3 regions of the Bacillus sp. ISL-35 genome follow, and region 1 is predicted to be linked to each of the others. Evidence: riboswitches for the same ligand, from Rfam matches in the RefSeq annotation. Region 1 holds a riboswitch; each other region holds the start of a gene.
The links. A riboswitch is a leader RNA that binds a small molecule or an ion and turns the genes downstream of it on or off. The one in region 1 is predicted to bind S-adenosylmethionine.
Positions count from the first base shown of each region.

Region 2: linked by a shared signal. The riboswitch ahead of J7E38_RS10690 (methionine biosynthesis PLP-dependent protein) and the one ahead of J7E38_RS08400 (O-acetylhomoserine aminocarboxypropyltransferase/cysteine synthase family protein) in region 1 are both predicted to bind S-adenosylmethionine.
Region 3: linked by a shared signal. The riboswitch ahead of metK (methionine adenosyltransferase) and the one ahead of J7E38_RS08400 (O-acetylhomoserine aminocarboxypropyltransferase/cysteine synthase family protein) in region 1 are both predicted to bind S-adenosylmethionine.

Region 1 is NZ_JAGGQK010000004.1:493,573-497,812, forward strand. Features, by position in the region: gene J7E38_RS08380 (toprim domain-containing protein) at 1-272, shown strand, start outside; gene J7E38_RS08385 (thioredoxin family protein) at 278-589, shown strand; gene J7E38_RS08390 (MFS transporter) at 764-2,029, shown strand; gene J7E38_RS08395 (hypothetical protein) at 2,213-2,554, shown strand; SAM riboswitch class I at 2,638-2,740, shown strand; gene J7E38_RS08400 (O-acetylhomoserine aminocarboxypropyltransferase/cysteine synthase family protein) at 2,822-4,138, shown strand.
Region 2 is NZ_JAGGQK010000006.1:256,991-261,230, reverse strand. Features, by position in the region: gene J7E38_RS10695 (M4 family metallopeptidase) at 1-992, shown strand, start outside; SAM riboswitch class I at 1,400-1,510, shown strand; gene J7E38_RS10690 (methionine biosynthesis PLP-dependent protein) at 1,663-2,778, shown strand; gene metC (cystathionine beta-lyase) at 2,775-3,956, shown strand; gene J7E38_RS10680 (bifunctional homocysteine S-methyltransferase/methylenetetrahydrofolate reductase) at 3,956-4,240, shown strand, end outside.
Region 3 is NZ_JAGGQK010000013.1:63,347-67,586, forward strand. Features, by position in the region: gene asnB (asparagine synthase (glutamine-hydrolyzing)) at 1-568, opposite strand, end outside; gene metK (methionine adenosyltransferase) at 825-2,027, opposite strand; SAM riboswitch class I at 2,312-2,452, opposite strand; gene pckA (phosphoenolpyruvate carboxykinase (ATP)) at 2,733-4,240, shown strand, end outside.

The sequences.
Region 1 (4,240 bases):
TGGAAATAATCTGCACGAATGGGACGATCGGCGTTTCAAAGCTTGATGAGCTGATTGATTCGCTTTTTGATAGAGATGTCTATATCCTCGTAGATGCAGATGCATCAGGCGAAAAGCTGAGAAAGCAATTTAAAAGGGAATTTCCTGAGGCGAACCATCTTTACATTGACAGGATGTACCGGGAAGTGGCAACCGCACCGGAAAACCACCTGGCTACTGTTTTAATCGGAGCAAATATTGATGTTCATGCAGAGTACTTAGAAAAAGGATGACTTAAATGGAAGACTGGACCAGGACTGATATCGAAACATTCCTTGCCGAAAAACAAACAGGGTACCTATACTTTTACACACCAATGTGCGGAACCTGTCAGGTAGCAAGCAAGATGCTGACAGTGATTGAACAGCTCCTGCCTGATCTCCCATCAGGGAAAGCCGATTTGAACTTCCTGCCTGAAATGGCAGAACGTTTTGAAATAGAAAGTGTACCATGTCTTTTTGTCTTGAGAAATGGTGTGGTACAGGAGAAAATCTATGCTTTTCATTCTGTTCCGTATCTTTTTGAAAAATTGAAAGAGTTGAAAGGGTAATTAGAAACGGCTTGGCCGTTTTTTTTTTTTTGGGCTTTGGCTAGTGAAAAAATTCTAATTCCCCGTTCAAATCTTATGGATCATAACGAAAAGAGACAACCTTGAAAAACATTTACATTTCATACCAAACGGTTTATATTTAGAGTATCGAAATAACCGAGGAGCGAAATAAAAATGGCTCTTTATCAAGAATGGGCAGACCAAATCAAAAGCTATAATCGCAACATAAAGTTGACCTTCCTGGCAAACATACTCACTCAAATTGGGCTGGGGATTTTTATGGTGATTTATAATTTCTACATACGAGAGCTGGGATTCAATGAACTGGTTAACGGGAAAGTGATTTCGATGACCTCTCTTGCAACGGCACTGGTACTCATTCCGGCAGGGGTTATGAGTGACAGGGCTGGCCGGAAAAAGCTGATGCTGTTTGGAGCAATCTCGACAGGGATGATTTTATTTACACGGAGCATGGTTGAGACCCAGGCACTGTTGATCCTGTTTGCATTTGGTACTGGTCTTGCGTCCGCTTTTATCCAGGTTTCCATCATTCCGTGGCTGGCAGAAAACTCCCAACCTGAACAGCGTGTGCATCTCTTCAGCATTCACTTTGCGGCAATGACAGCGGCCAATGTTGTCGGAAGCCTTTTGGGAGGGATCCTTACAGATGTGTTTTCTTTGTTCCTCCCTGAATTGGAGAGTATCCGTTTCACGCTGGTCGCTGGTTCCGCACTGTTTCTGGCCGCACTTCTTCCCATTGCCCGGCTTAGGGAAGTACGGACAGAAAAACGGACCGACAGAAAGTTCATGGATTTAAAAAGAGGAATCCCATATAAAGCGAGCCTTAAAATCATCATTCTATTTGCTGTCGCACAGCTGATGATCGGTTTCGGTGCTGGCTTGGTCATCCCATACTTGAATCTTTACTTCGCTGACCGGTTCATGGCATCCAATTCACTAATTGGTCTGGTCATTTCACTTGGACAGGGAGCAACTGCAGTAGCCATGATCATTGGTCCGATGGTGGTGCGCAAGCTTGGGGAAGTGAAAGCAGTCGTTGTCCTGCAAATGCTCTCCCTCCCGTTTTTGCTGCTTACTGCTTACACACAGCATTTCTGGCTTGCTGCCCTTGGCTTTTTATTTCGACAGGCCCTTATGAACGCAGGGAATCCCATTCAAATGTCGTTAATGATGTCGAAGGTTGATGATTCAATGAAAGGATTGGCCAACTCTGTGAATCAAATGGTATTTAATCTTGGATGGGCGATTATGGGACCGGTTTCGACCGGAATCGTTTTGAAATACGGTTCCTACTGGGGATATGCGACGGTTTTCACCATCACTGCAGGTCTTTATTTAGTCGGGTCATCTTACTTCTTCTTTGTATTCAAGACAATGGACAAAACAAAATCCGTCATCTCAGCCACTAAGCCAGCTTAATTACTGTATTTCTTTGGATATATTTCTCGGGAAATGAAAGACAATGGCGAAATATCATTCGTTATTGTCTTTTTTTATGTTTGTTATGTTGTTAACCGCTTATTAGCGAAGTATTTGTCGAAGGATTCCAACAGGTTTTTCCCCTTGCAAAAAAGAAATAGTTAGGTAAGGGAGTTGAGCGGCATGCGGGAATCTATTGAACTTTTTGCGAATGAAGTTGGCGGTAAGGCTCATATACTGCAATTGATCAAAAAACTCGATCTTTGCTTAAAATTACAGTCAGAAAAGGAAGAAGTATACCTGGCATTCAAGGGGGGACGAGCGGAACTCCTAACAAGCAATCTCGGTTCTCAATTCCAGATCACAATCATAGGAAGTGAGACCAGCCTTTCTGGACTCTTGAAAGGGGAGTTCAAACTGAGGCAAGGAATCAGATGGGGATATTATTCCGTAGAAGACGGTCCGTTCAGAGATCTATTGGTCCTGGAGTCGATTTTCTATCTTGCCAGACCAATCTCCGCTTAATTTATTCTGAAAAATCTTAATATATTGACTTTAAATGCATGGAAATGATATTATCACTTTAACGCAATAAAACGAACTGAATATTCTTATCCAGAGAGGCGGAGGGACTGGCCCGATGAAGCCCGGCAACCGGTTGTTAAACACGGTGCTAATTCCTGCAGAGTGTAGACTCTGAAAAGATAAGGAGAGTTGATAAATGACCCTCTTCTTAAGAAGAGGGTTTTTTGTATCACCTTTCCATTAATTTTCAAGATAGGAGAGATGGAGATGGCAAGTGAGCAAAAAAACTACAGAATCGAAACAATTGGTGTCCACGGAGGACAATCACCAGACCCGGTAACTGGAGCGAGGGCAGTGCCAATCTACTCAAGCAATGCTTTTCAATTTGAGAACACGGATCATGCAGCCGATTTATTCGCACTCAAGGAGCCTGGCTATATTTACTCGCGAATCCATAATCCTACCGTCACGGCACTGGAGGAAAAAGTAGCCTTGCTTGAGGGAGGCGTGGGTGCGCTCGCCCTATCCAGCGGGATGTCTGCGATTACGATGGCTATTTTGAATATTGCCCATGCAGGGGATGAAATCGTTGCAGCCTCTAACCTGTACGGAGGGACTTACAATCTATTTGCCGTAACCTTGCCGAAATACGGAATCAACGTTCACCTGGTGGACCCTGATGACCCTGAAAATTTCAGGAAGGCAATTACTCCTAAAACCAAGGCGGTCTACGCGGAAACAATCGGAAATCCAAGTCTCAGGGTATTGGATATTGAAGCGGTTGCGGATATTGCCCATGATGCTGGTGTTCCGTTGATCATCGATAATACATTTGCGACTCCATATCTATGCCGCCCGATTGAACATGGCGCAGACGTCGTCATTCACTCAGCTACCAAGTGGCTTTTAGGAAACGGTACAGTCATGGGTGGAATCATCGTCGATGGAGGAAAATTCGACTGGAGATCCCCTAAGTACCCTGGTTTCAATGAACCGGACTCCAGCTACCATGATATCGTTTATAGTGAAGCGATTGGGGCAGCCGCATATATTGTTAAGGCGAGGGTCCAGCTGCTGCGCGACCTTGGCCCGGCCATCAGCCCGCAGAGTGCCTTCCAATTCAATCTTGGAATCGAAACATTGCATGTCCGCATGAAAGAGCATGTCGCCAATACGCGTAAAATAGTAGACTATCTTGAGTCACACCCAGCTGTTACCTGGGTCACCTACCCTGGACATGACTCTCACCCTGATAAGCATTTGGCAGACCGCTACCTTCCAAAAGGTGCAGGATCAGTTGTGGTATTTGGCATCGAGGGCGGCAGGGAAGCTGGAGCAAAACTGATCAACTCATTGACACTATGGTCCCATGTTGCCAATGTCGGCGATGCGAAGAGCCTGGTTATCCACCCTGCAAGCACAACACATCAGCAACTTGATTCAGATGGACTTAAAGCAGCAGGAGTACCGGAGGATCTGATCCGTCTTTCTGTCGGGATTGAAAATGTTGAGGACATCATTGAAGACCTCGAGCAGGCGATCGAAAAAGCAACTGGAGTACCAGGAGTCACGGCAAGAGCGTAAAATCCAGGACCTGCCAAAAGTATTTGAAAATAATTTTATTGACACCCTTTTTTATTACATGCTACAATCACTTTCGTAACTTAAAACCGATTCTATAATTTA
Region 2 (4,240 bases), on a different contig from region 1:
ACAATGCCATTCATACTGCCGGCAAAGTCAATCCTTCTTTAACCGGTACTAATACTGTTGGTTCTGGTGTCGGGGTGCTGGGCGACCAGAAATCATTGAATACTCTACTTTCGAATGGTTCTTATTACCTACAGGACAATACTCGTGGAAATGGTATATTCACTTACGATGCACAAAACCGTCAAAGGACTCCAGGTACCCTTTGGGCTGATGCCGATAATAATTTGAATGCATCCTATGATGGTGCGGCAGTGGATGCTCATTACTATGCAGGTCTGACTTATGATTACTATAAAAACAAGTTTGGCCGGAATTCGTATGACAACAAAGGAGCAGCACTGAAATCCACTGTTCACTATAGCAGAAGTTACAACAATGCTTTCTGGAACGGGCAGCAAATGGTTTATGGTGACGGCGATGGAACTACCTTCATCCCGCTTTCCGGAGGCCTTGATGTTGTCGCGCATGAATTGACTCACGCTGTGACAGATTTTAGTTCGGATCTGGTTTACCAGTATGAATCGGGCGCACTGAACGAAGCGATTTCGGATATCTTCGGTACACTCGCTGAATTCCATGACAACAATAATCCTGATTTCGAAATCGGCGAAGACATCTATACACCAAACAAGACTGGTGACGCACTCCGCTCCATGAGCGACCCGACCAAATACGGCGATCCAGATCACTACTCCAAGCGTTATACTGGAACGTCCGATAATGGCGGAGTCCACACAAACAGCGGAATCATCAACAAAGCGGCCTACCTTCTTAGCCAGGGCGGCACACATTACGGTGTGACGGTTTCTGGAGTCGGTACTGAAAAATTGGGTGCAATCTTCTATCGTGCAAACACGGTCTATTACACATCTTCAACGAACTTCAGCCAGGCGCGTGCTGGAGCTGTACAAGCTGCTAAAGACCTGTACGGATCAACTTCTCCAGAAGTCGATGCAGTCAATAAAGCTTTTGATGCAGTGGGAATAAACTAATAGCTTCATATTCATTCAGACTGGCTCTTGTTCGAGGAGAGCCAGTCTTTTTATGTGGTCCCTTTTGAAAAACCGTTGTTTTCCGATTAAGGTCAAATGCTGCATTGGTGACCTTTTTTATAATATCCCTAGATTTTTGGTCCCCAATCTCCTTTATTGGTGCCCTCTTTTATGGATTCCTAAATTTTTGGTCTGCAATCCCTCCTTTTGAGGCCTGTTGTCCCTCATGATTCTCGTACAAAATCAAAATCCTATTTTGTGACACACGCCATTATCGATAAACGCCTTTGTCCGGCTATCTTCTGCAGTAAGTTCAATCACCAATACTTCACCGCTTTAATTAAATGATTGACAATCTTCTATAACAGCGTTAATATTTAGAGAAATTTAATAATTCAATTTATGTAATCTTATCGAGAGAAGCTGAGGGTCCTGGCCCAATGAAGCTTCAGCAACCATCAACTTTGTTGAAAAGGTGCTAATTCCAGCAAGTTTTTTAAAAACTTGGCAGATAAGAAGTTGGCTGATATTTTAAAAGTCTTCTTCTTGAGAAGGCTTTTTTGTTTTTAGTTTTCATTTTTCGCAATTATTCTGTGAGTTACTAGTTTAAAAGCGATCATTTTTAAAACAAACATTGCCTCCTGCCAATCAATCATTAGGAGTGAGTATATTGGTGAAAATTGATACCAAGTTAGCACAGCTAGGCAATAGGAGTGAATCTGCAACTGGTGCGGTGAATCCTCCCATTTATTTAACGACAGCGTATCGTCATGAAGGGATTGGACAGTCCAGCGGTTACGATTATGTCCGTACCGGCAACCCAACTCGCGAAATTTTGGAAAAGGCGATTGCCGATCTTGAAGAAGGCACACGGGGATATGCATGCAGTTCCGGAATGGCGGCAATTTGGACCGTTCTCTCGTTATTCCAGTCTGGCGATGAATGGATTGTCTCAAAAGATTTATACGGAGGTACTTACAGGCTTCTTGAGCAAGGTTTCAAAAAATGGGGATTACTTAGTACATACGCAGACATGTCTAATTTAAATGAAATCAAAGCAGCCATCAATCCTAATACGAAGGCGCTGTTTGTGGAAACACCGACAAATCCTTTGATGGAACAGGCTGATATCCAGGCGATCGCGCAAATAGCGAAAGAGAACGAGATATTGCTGATCGTGGATAATACCTTCTACACTCCCCTTCTGCAAAAACCATTGACTCTAGGTGCGGATATTGTGATCCACAGTGCGACGAAATACCTTGGCGGCCATAATGATGTGCTGGCAGGATTGATCGTTGCCAGGGGCGAAAAAATCTGTGATTCCCTTTTCCTCCATCATAATGGGGGCGGAGCGGTGTTAAGCCCGTTCGATTCTTGGCTTCTCCTTCGCGGCATGAAGACATTGTCATTAAGGATGGAGCGGCATGAGCGGAATGCCACGGCACTGGTTGAATTCTTGGAGAATCATGAAGCCGTAAAGGATGTCCTTTATCCCGGCAGAGGCGGAATGATTTCGTTCCGCGTCCAGTCTCCTGCCATGGTCAATCCGTTTTTAAAAAGTCTTTCCACGATCACTTTTGCAGAAAGTCTTGGAGGCGTTGAAAGTTTCATTACCTACCCAGCTACACAGACACATGCTGATATTCCGGCTGAAGTCCGTGAACAAACCGGCGTTTGTGACCGGCTGTTGCGATTCTCTGTCGGAATTGAGGACTGTGATGATTTGATTGATGATTTGCAAGCGGCACTTAAGAAAGCGATTGAGGAGGCTGGAGTTAAATGAGCCATCCATATACCTTCGAAACCCAGCTGCTCCATAATAAATATAAGGTGGATCCTGCAACTGGCGGAGTAAGTGTTCCAATCCAGCACGCTTCTACCTTCCATCAGTCTTCTATCGATCACTTTGGAAAATATGATTACAGCCGCAGCCTCAACCCTACCAGAGAAGCTCTAGAGGATATAATCGCAGAATTGGAGGGCGGTGTCAGGGGATTTGCTTTTTCATCGGGTATGGCTGCGATTTCTACTGCCTTTATGCTGCTTTCGCAGGGAGACCATGTAGTGATTACCGAGGATGTTTACGGTGGTACATACAGGATGGTAACTCAGGTTCTGAACCGTTTTGGAATTGAACACACATTTGTGGACATGACAGACCTAAATGCCGTGGAACAGGCGATCCGCCCTCACACCGCATTGCTCTATGCAGAAACACCTTCGAACCCTTTATTAAAAATAACGGATATCCGTGCACTTAGCTCAATTGCCAAAAAGCATGGAGCCTATACTTTTGTGGACAATACCTTCATGACCCCCTACCTCCAGCGGCCACTGGATCTGGGAGCTGATATCGTGCTTCATAGCGCCACAAAGTTTCTGTCCGGCCACAGTGACACAGTTGCTGGCCTGGCGGTTGTAAAGGATGAAAAATTGGCAAACAAGCTATATTCCCTTCAGAACTCCTTCGGCGCAGTCCTCGGTGTCCAGGATGCCTGGCTGGTGATGAGAGGAATGAAGACATTATCTGTAAGGATGGACCAATCCCAGGAAAGTGCAAGGAAGATTGCACAATTTCTAAAAGGCCAGCCTTTAATCAAGAATGTATTTTACCCAGGCCTGGCAAGTCATGCTCAGTCGGACCTTCAAGCTCAGCAGGCGGGTGGTCCTGGGGCTGTCCTTTCTTTTGAGTTTGCAAACGAAGGCCTCCTTCCTGGATTTATTAATTCTGTTAAGTTACCGGTTTTTGCAGTCAGCCTCGGGGCGGTAGAGTCCATCCTCTCCTATCCCGCAAAGATGTCACATGCAGCAATGCCTCTTGAAGAACGCAAGCTAAGAGGAATCAGTGATGGTCTCCTCCGGCTTTCAGTGGGACTTGAAAACGCCGAAGACTTGATTTCGGACTTTCAGCAGGCCTTATATGCGATTGAAGCGGTACCTGCTAACAGGGAGGGATTATAATGAATTTCCTGAAACGTATGGAAAATGAAATTTTAATAGCTGATGGTGCGATTGGTACCCTCCTCCATTCCTATGGAGCTGGTACCTGTTTCGAAGAGTTGAATCTCTCTCAGCCAGAAGCGATTGTAAAAATCCATAAGGCCTATATGAACGCCGGAGCCGACCTGATCCAGACGAATACATATGCTGCCAATTATATAAAACTTGAAAGATATGGACTTGAAGACCAGGTGAAGGAAATAAACAGTGCAGCAGTCCGGCTTGCCCGTCGAGCTGCAGGCAGC
Region 3 (4,240 bases), on a different contig from region 1:
CGAATTGATAAGTCAAATAGTGCTGCAGTGCCTTATAATCAATCACATCGTTCTGCAGTGCAAGCAAAATGCTCTTCTTTTCAGAACCGAAGAAAGTACGATTTTCATCTTCAAAATAGAAGAATGGCTTGATACCAAAATGGTCACGCGCACCGTAAAGAACCTTTTCCTGCTTATCCCAGATGACAAATGCGAACATTCCGCGCAGCTTGTCAACAGCCTGCTCCTTAAGATGGCTGTATAGGGCGATGATGACCTCAGTATCAGAGTGTGTTTCGAAAGTCAGTCCTTCTTCAATCAACTCTTCACGAAGTTCAAGATAGTTGTAGATTTCCCCGTTGAAAATGATCCAATAGCGTTCATTTTCATACGTCAATGGCTGATGGCCAGCCTCAAGGTCGATGATGCTCAGACGGCGGAAGCCGAACTGGATATGCTCATCATAGAAATACCCATCATCATCAGGCCCGCGGTGGGTGATGATATCATTCATATTTTTAAACAGCTGCTTGTCATCGCTGCTGAATTCTTGTGCATTTTCATGTACACAACCGATAAAGCCACACATTATGTACTTCACCTTCTCCATTTCAGAAAAAATTTATTGTGATTTTCCAGTGATTTTACTAGCTAAAAACATACCATCTAATACTACCATTAAACGCAAAATTTTTGCAGTAAAATCTGAGGGAAATTTAAGGTAATACTCTATTTTACACCTTTTGGACCAGGTGCAAACCTTTGAACCTATCTTGGAGCTCCCCTAATTAGACGGCAAATAATAAAGGGAGTTACATATTTCTATGCAACTCCCTTTGTACTTTTTATTTTCCTTGAGCCTGAGTGCGAAGTGCCTCTGCCTTGTCTGTACGCTCCCATGGAAGGTCAACGTCAGAACGGCCGAAGTGTCCGTAAGCAGCTGTCTGCTTGTAGATTGGCTTGCGCAGGTCAAGCATGTTGATGATTCCAGCAGGACGAAGGTCGAAGTTGTTTTCAACAACATCGATCAATACATCTTCGCTTACCTTGCCTGTTCCGAACGTATCGATTGAGATGGATACCGGACGGGCAACGCCGATTGCGTATGCAAGCTGTACTTCAACTTTTTCTGCAAGGCCCGCAGCCACGATGTTCTTCGCAACATAACGTGCAGCGTATGCAGCTGAACGGTCAACTTTTGTAGGATCCTTACCAGAGAATGCGCCTCCGCCGTGGCGAGCGTATCCGCCGTAAGTATCAACGATGATTTTACGGCCAGTAAGACCAGCATCCCCCTGTGGTCCGCCGATTACGAAACGGCCAGTTGGGTTGATGAAGTATTTAGTATTTTCGTCAATCAATTCTGCCGGTACGACAGGGTTGATGACATGTTCTTTAAGGTTGCGCTGGATTTGCTCTAGCGAAACTTCTGGGTGGTGCTGAGTGGAGATAACGATTGTATCGATGCGGACTGGCTTGTCGTTCTCATCGTATTCCACCGTTACCTGAGTTTTTCCGTCCGGACGAAGGTATGGAAGGATTTCTTCCTTGCGCACTTCAGTCAGGCGGCGGGAAATTTTATGTGCCAATGAAATCGGAAGAGGCATAAGCTCTTTCGTTTCGTTGCACGCAAAACCGAACATCAAGCCCTGATCACCAGCCCCGATTGCTTCGATTTCAGCATCGGACATTTGGCCTTCACGTGCTTCTAGCGCCTGGTCAACACCCATTGCGATGTCAGCAGACTGCTCGTCGATTGAAGTCAAAACTGCGCAAGTTTCAGCGTCAAAACCGTACTTCGCGCGAGTATAGCCAATTTCCTTGACTGTTTCACGTACGATTTTCGGAATATCTACGTATGTAGATGTTGTGATTTCGCCTGCAACTAGTACAAGGCCTGTCGTAACTGATGTTTCAGCAGCAACACGTGCGTTAGCATCTTTAGCAAGGATCGCATCTAAAATCGCGTCAGAAATCTGGTCGCAAATTTTATCCGGATGGCCTTCTGTTACTGATTCAGAAGTGAACAAACGGCGTTTGTTTGACATCTGAGTTCCTCCCTCATGTATAAAAATTGATCGAGGCTGTCCCAATACAGACCTCGTTTGATACGGTACTCATTCCCTATGTAGTATGAAATAAACGCTGAGTTTTTATTAGAAAAATTTGTTTAAGATTCATGGTGAACTTCTTTTTTCCTAATTTCACCCACGGGAGCAATGACACCAAAGAAGGCAGTCCAGATGCATTTCCATGCAACGGACAGAAAAAAGCAATATAAAAAACCTCTCCATTTGTGAGGAAAGGTTTATGCTTAAATCCGCGCCTTTCGCTCTTATCGTTCAAGGGCAGTTCCCTTGCGTCAGGTTAGCACCTTTGCCCGGAAAAGATCAGCTCATTCATAGACTGTTTTTCTCGTTTGCAGGTTGCTGGGTTTCATTGGGCCTGTCCCTCCACCAGCTCGGGATAAGAGAGTATCCGTTCAAATCAAAATCATAACGAACCTGTCTGGCCATGTCAATCATTTTCTCGACAAAATTGTCGATTGTTGTTGAAACCATTTCTTTAACATAAAAAATTGTCAAACCAACCCCTTTTACTTGACTATATAAAGAAAGAATTATATAACGCAAGTTAGGTACAAGGTAATTTTTTCATCATTAGTATAGATTAATTGAACCAATGTGTTATACTAATAACGAGATGTAAACACTTACAAATTATCAATCTTTTAAAAAGGAAGGTATCCTCCGATGAACGTTGTAGGAATATCAAATGAACTTTCAGCATTATTAAAAGGAAACAATGTACAGGTACAGCTATCTGTTCCCCAGCTTGTCGAAAAGGTCCTGAACCGCAATGAAGGACTTTTAACATCAACTGGTGCAGTTAGAGCGACTACTGGTAAATACACTGGCCGTTCACCTAAGGATAAATTCATTGTCGAAGAAGAATCCGTAAAAGACAAAATTGACTGGGGCTCTGTCAACCAGCCGATTTCCGAGGAATCCTTCACGAAGCTATATAATAAGGTATTGAAGTTCCTTAAAGATAAAGAGGAAGTTTTCGTATTCAAGGGTTTCGCCGGTGCGGATAAGAAATATCGCCTGCCAATCCAGGTTATCAATGAATACGCTTGGCACAATCTGTTTGCCCATCAATTGTTCATCCGTCCGACAGAGGAAGAGCTGCCTGAGCATGAATCCGAGTTTACGGTCATTTCAGCTCCTACCTTCAAAGCAGATCCTGAGGTTGATGGAACAAACTCAGAAACCTTCATCATCGTTTCCTTCGAACAGCGCGTCGTCTTGATCGGCGGAACCGAATATGCTGGCGAAATGAAGAAATCGATTTTCTCTGTGATGAACTATATACTTCCGGAAAATGGGATCCTTTCGATGCACTGCTCCGCAAATGTGGGCCGCGAAGGCGATGTAGCCTTGTTCTTCGGACTATCCGGCACAGGCAAAACAACTTTATCTGCTGATAATAATCGCCGTCTGATAGGTGATGATGAGCATGGCTGGTCAGCTAACGGCGTGTTCAATATCGAGGGAGGCTGCTATGCGAAATGCATCAACTTGTCCAAGGAAAAAGAACCGCAAATCTTTGATGCAATCCGCTTTGGTTCCGTCCTTGAGAACGTCGTAGTCGAAGACGACACACGTGTGGCCGATTATGATGACGGCAGCCTGACCGAAAACACTCGTGCAGCTTATCCGATCCAGGCAATCGAAAACATCGTGGATCCAAGCATCGCCGGACATCCAAACGCAATTGTGTTCCTGACTGCTGATGCATTCGGAGTCCTGCCTCCAATCGCCAGGCTGACAAAGGAACAGGCAATGTATCACTTCCTGAGCGGATACACTTCGAAGCTGGCTGGTACAGAACGCGGCATCACTTCACCGCAGGCAACATTCTCAACCTGCTTCGGTTCTCCATTCCTGCCGCTTGCTGCTACAAGGTACGCGGAAATGCTCGGTGAAAAAATCGACGAGCACAACGCGAAGGTATTCCTTGTGAACACGGGATGGACAGGCGGAGAGTATGGCACCGGCAGCCGCATGAAGCTGGCGTACACTCGCGCCATGGTCCAGGCAGCACTTGAAGGCGAACTGAACAACGTCGAAACTGCTAAAGACGAAATTTTTGGCCTTGATATCCCGCTGCACGTACCAGGTGTACCTGACGATGTCCTCCAGCCAGTAAAAACCTGGAGCGACAAAAAAGCCTACTACGCAAAAGCAAACGAACTCGC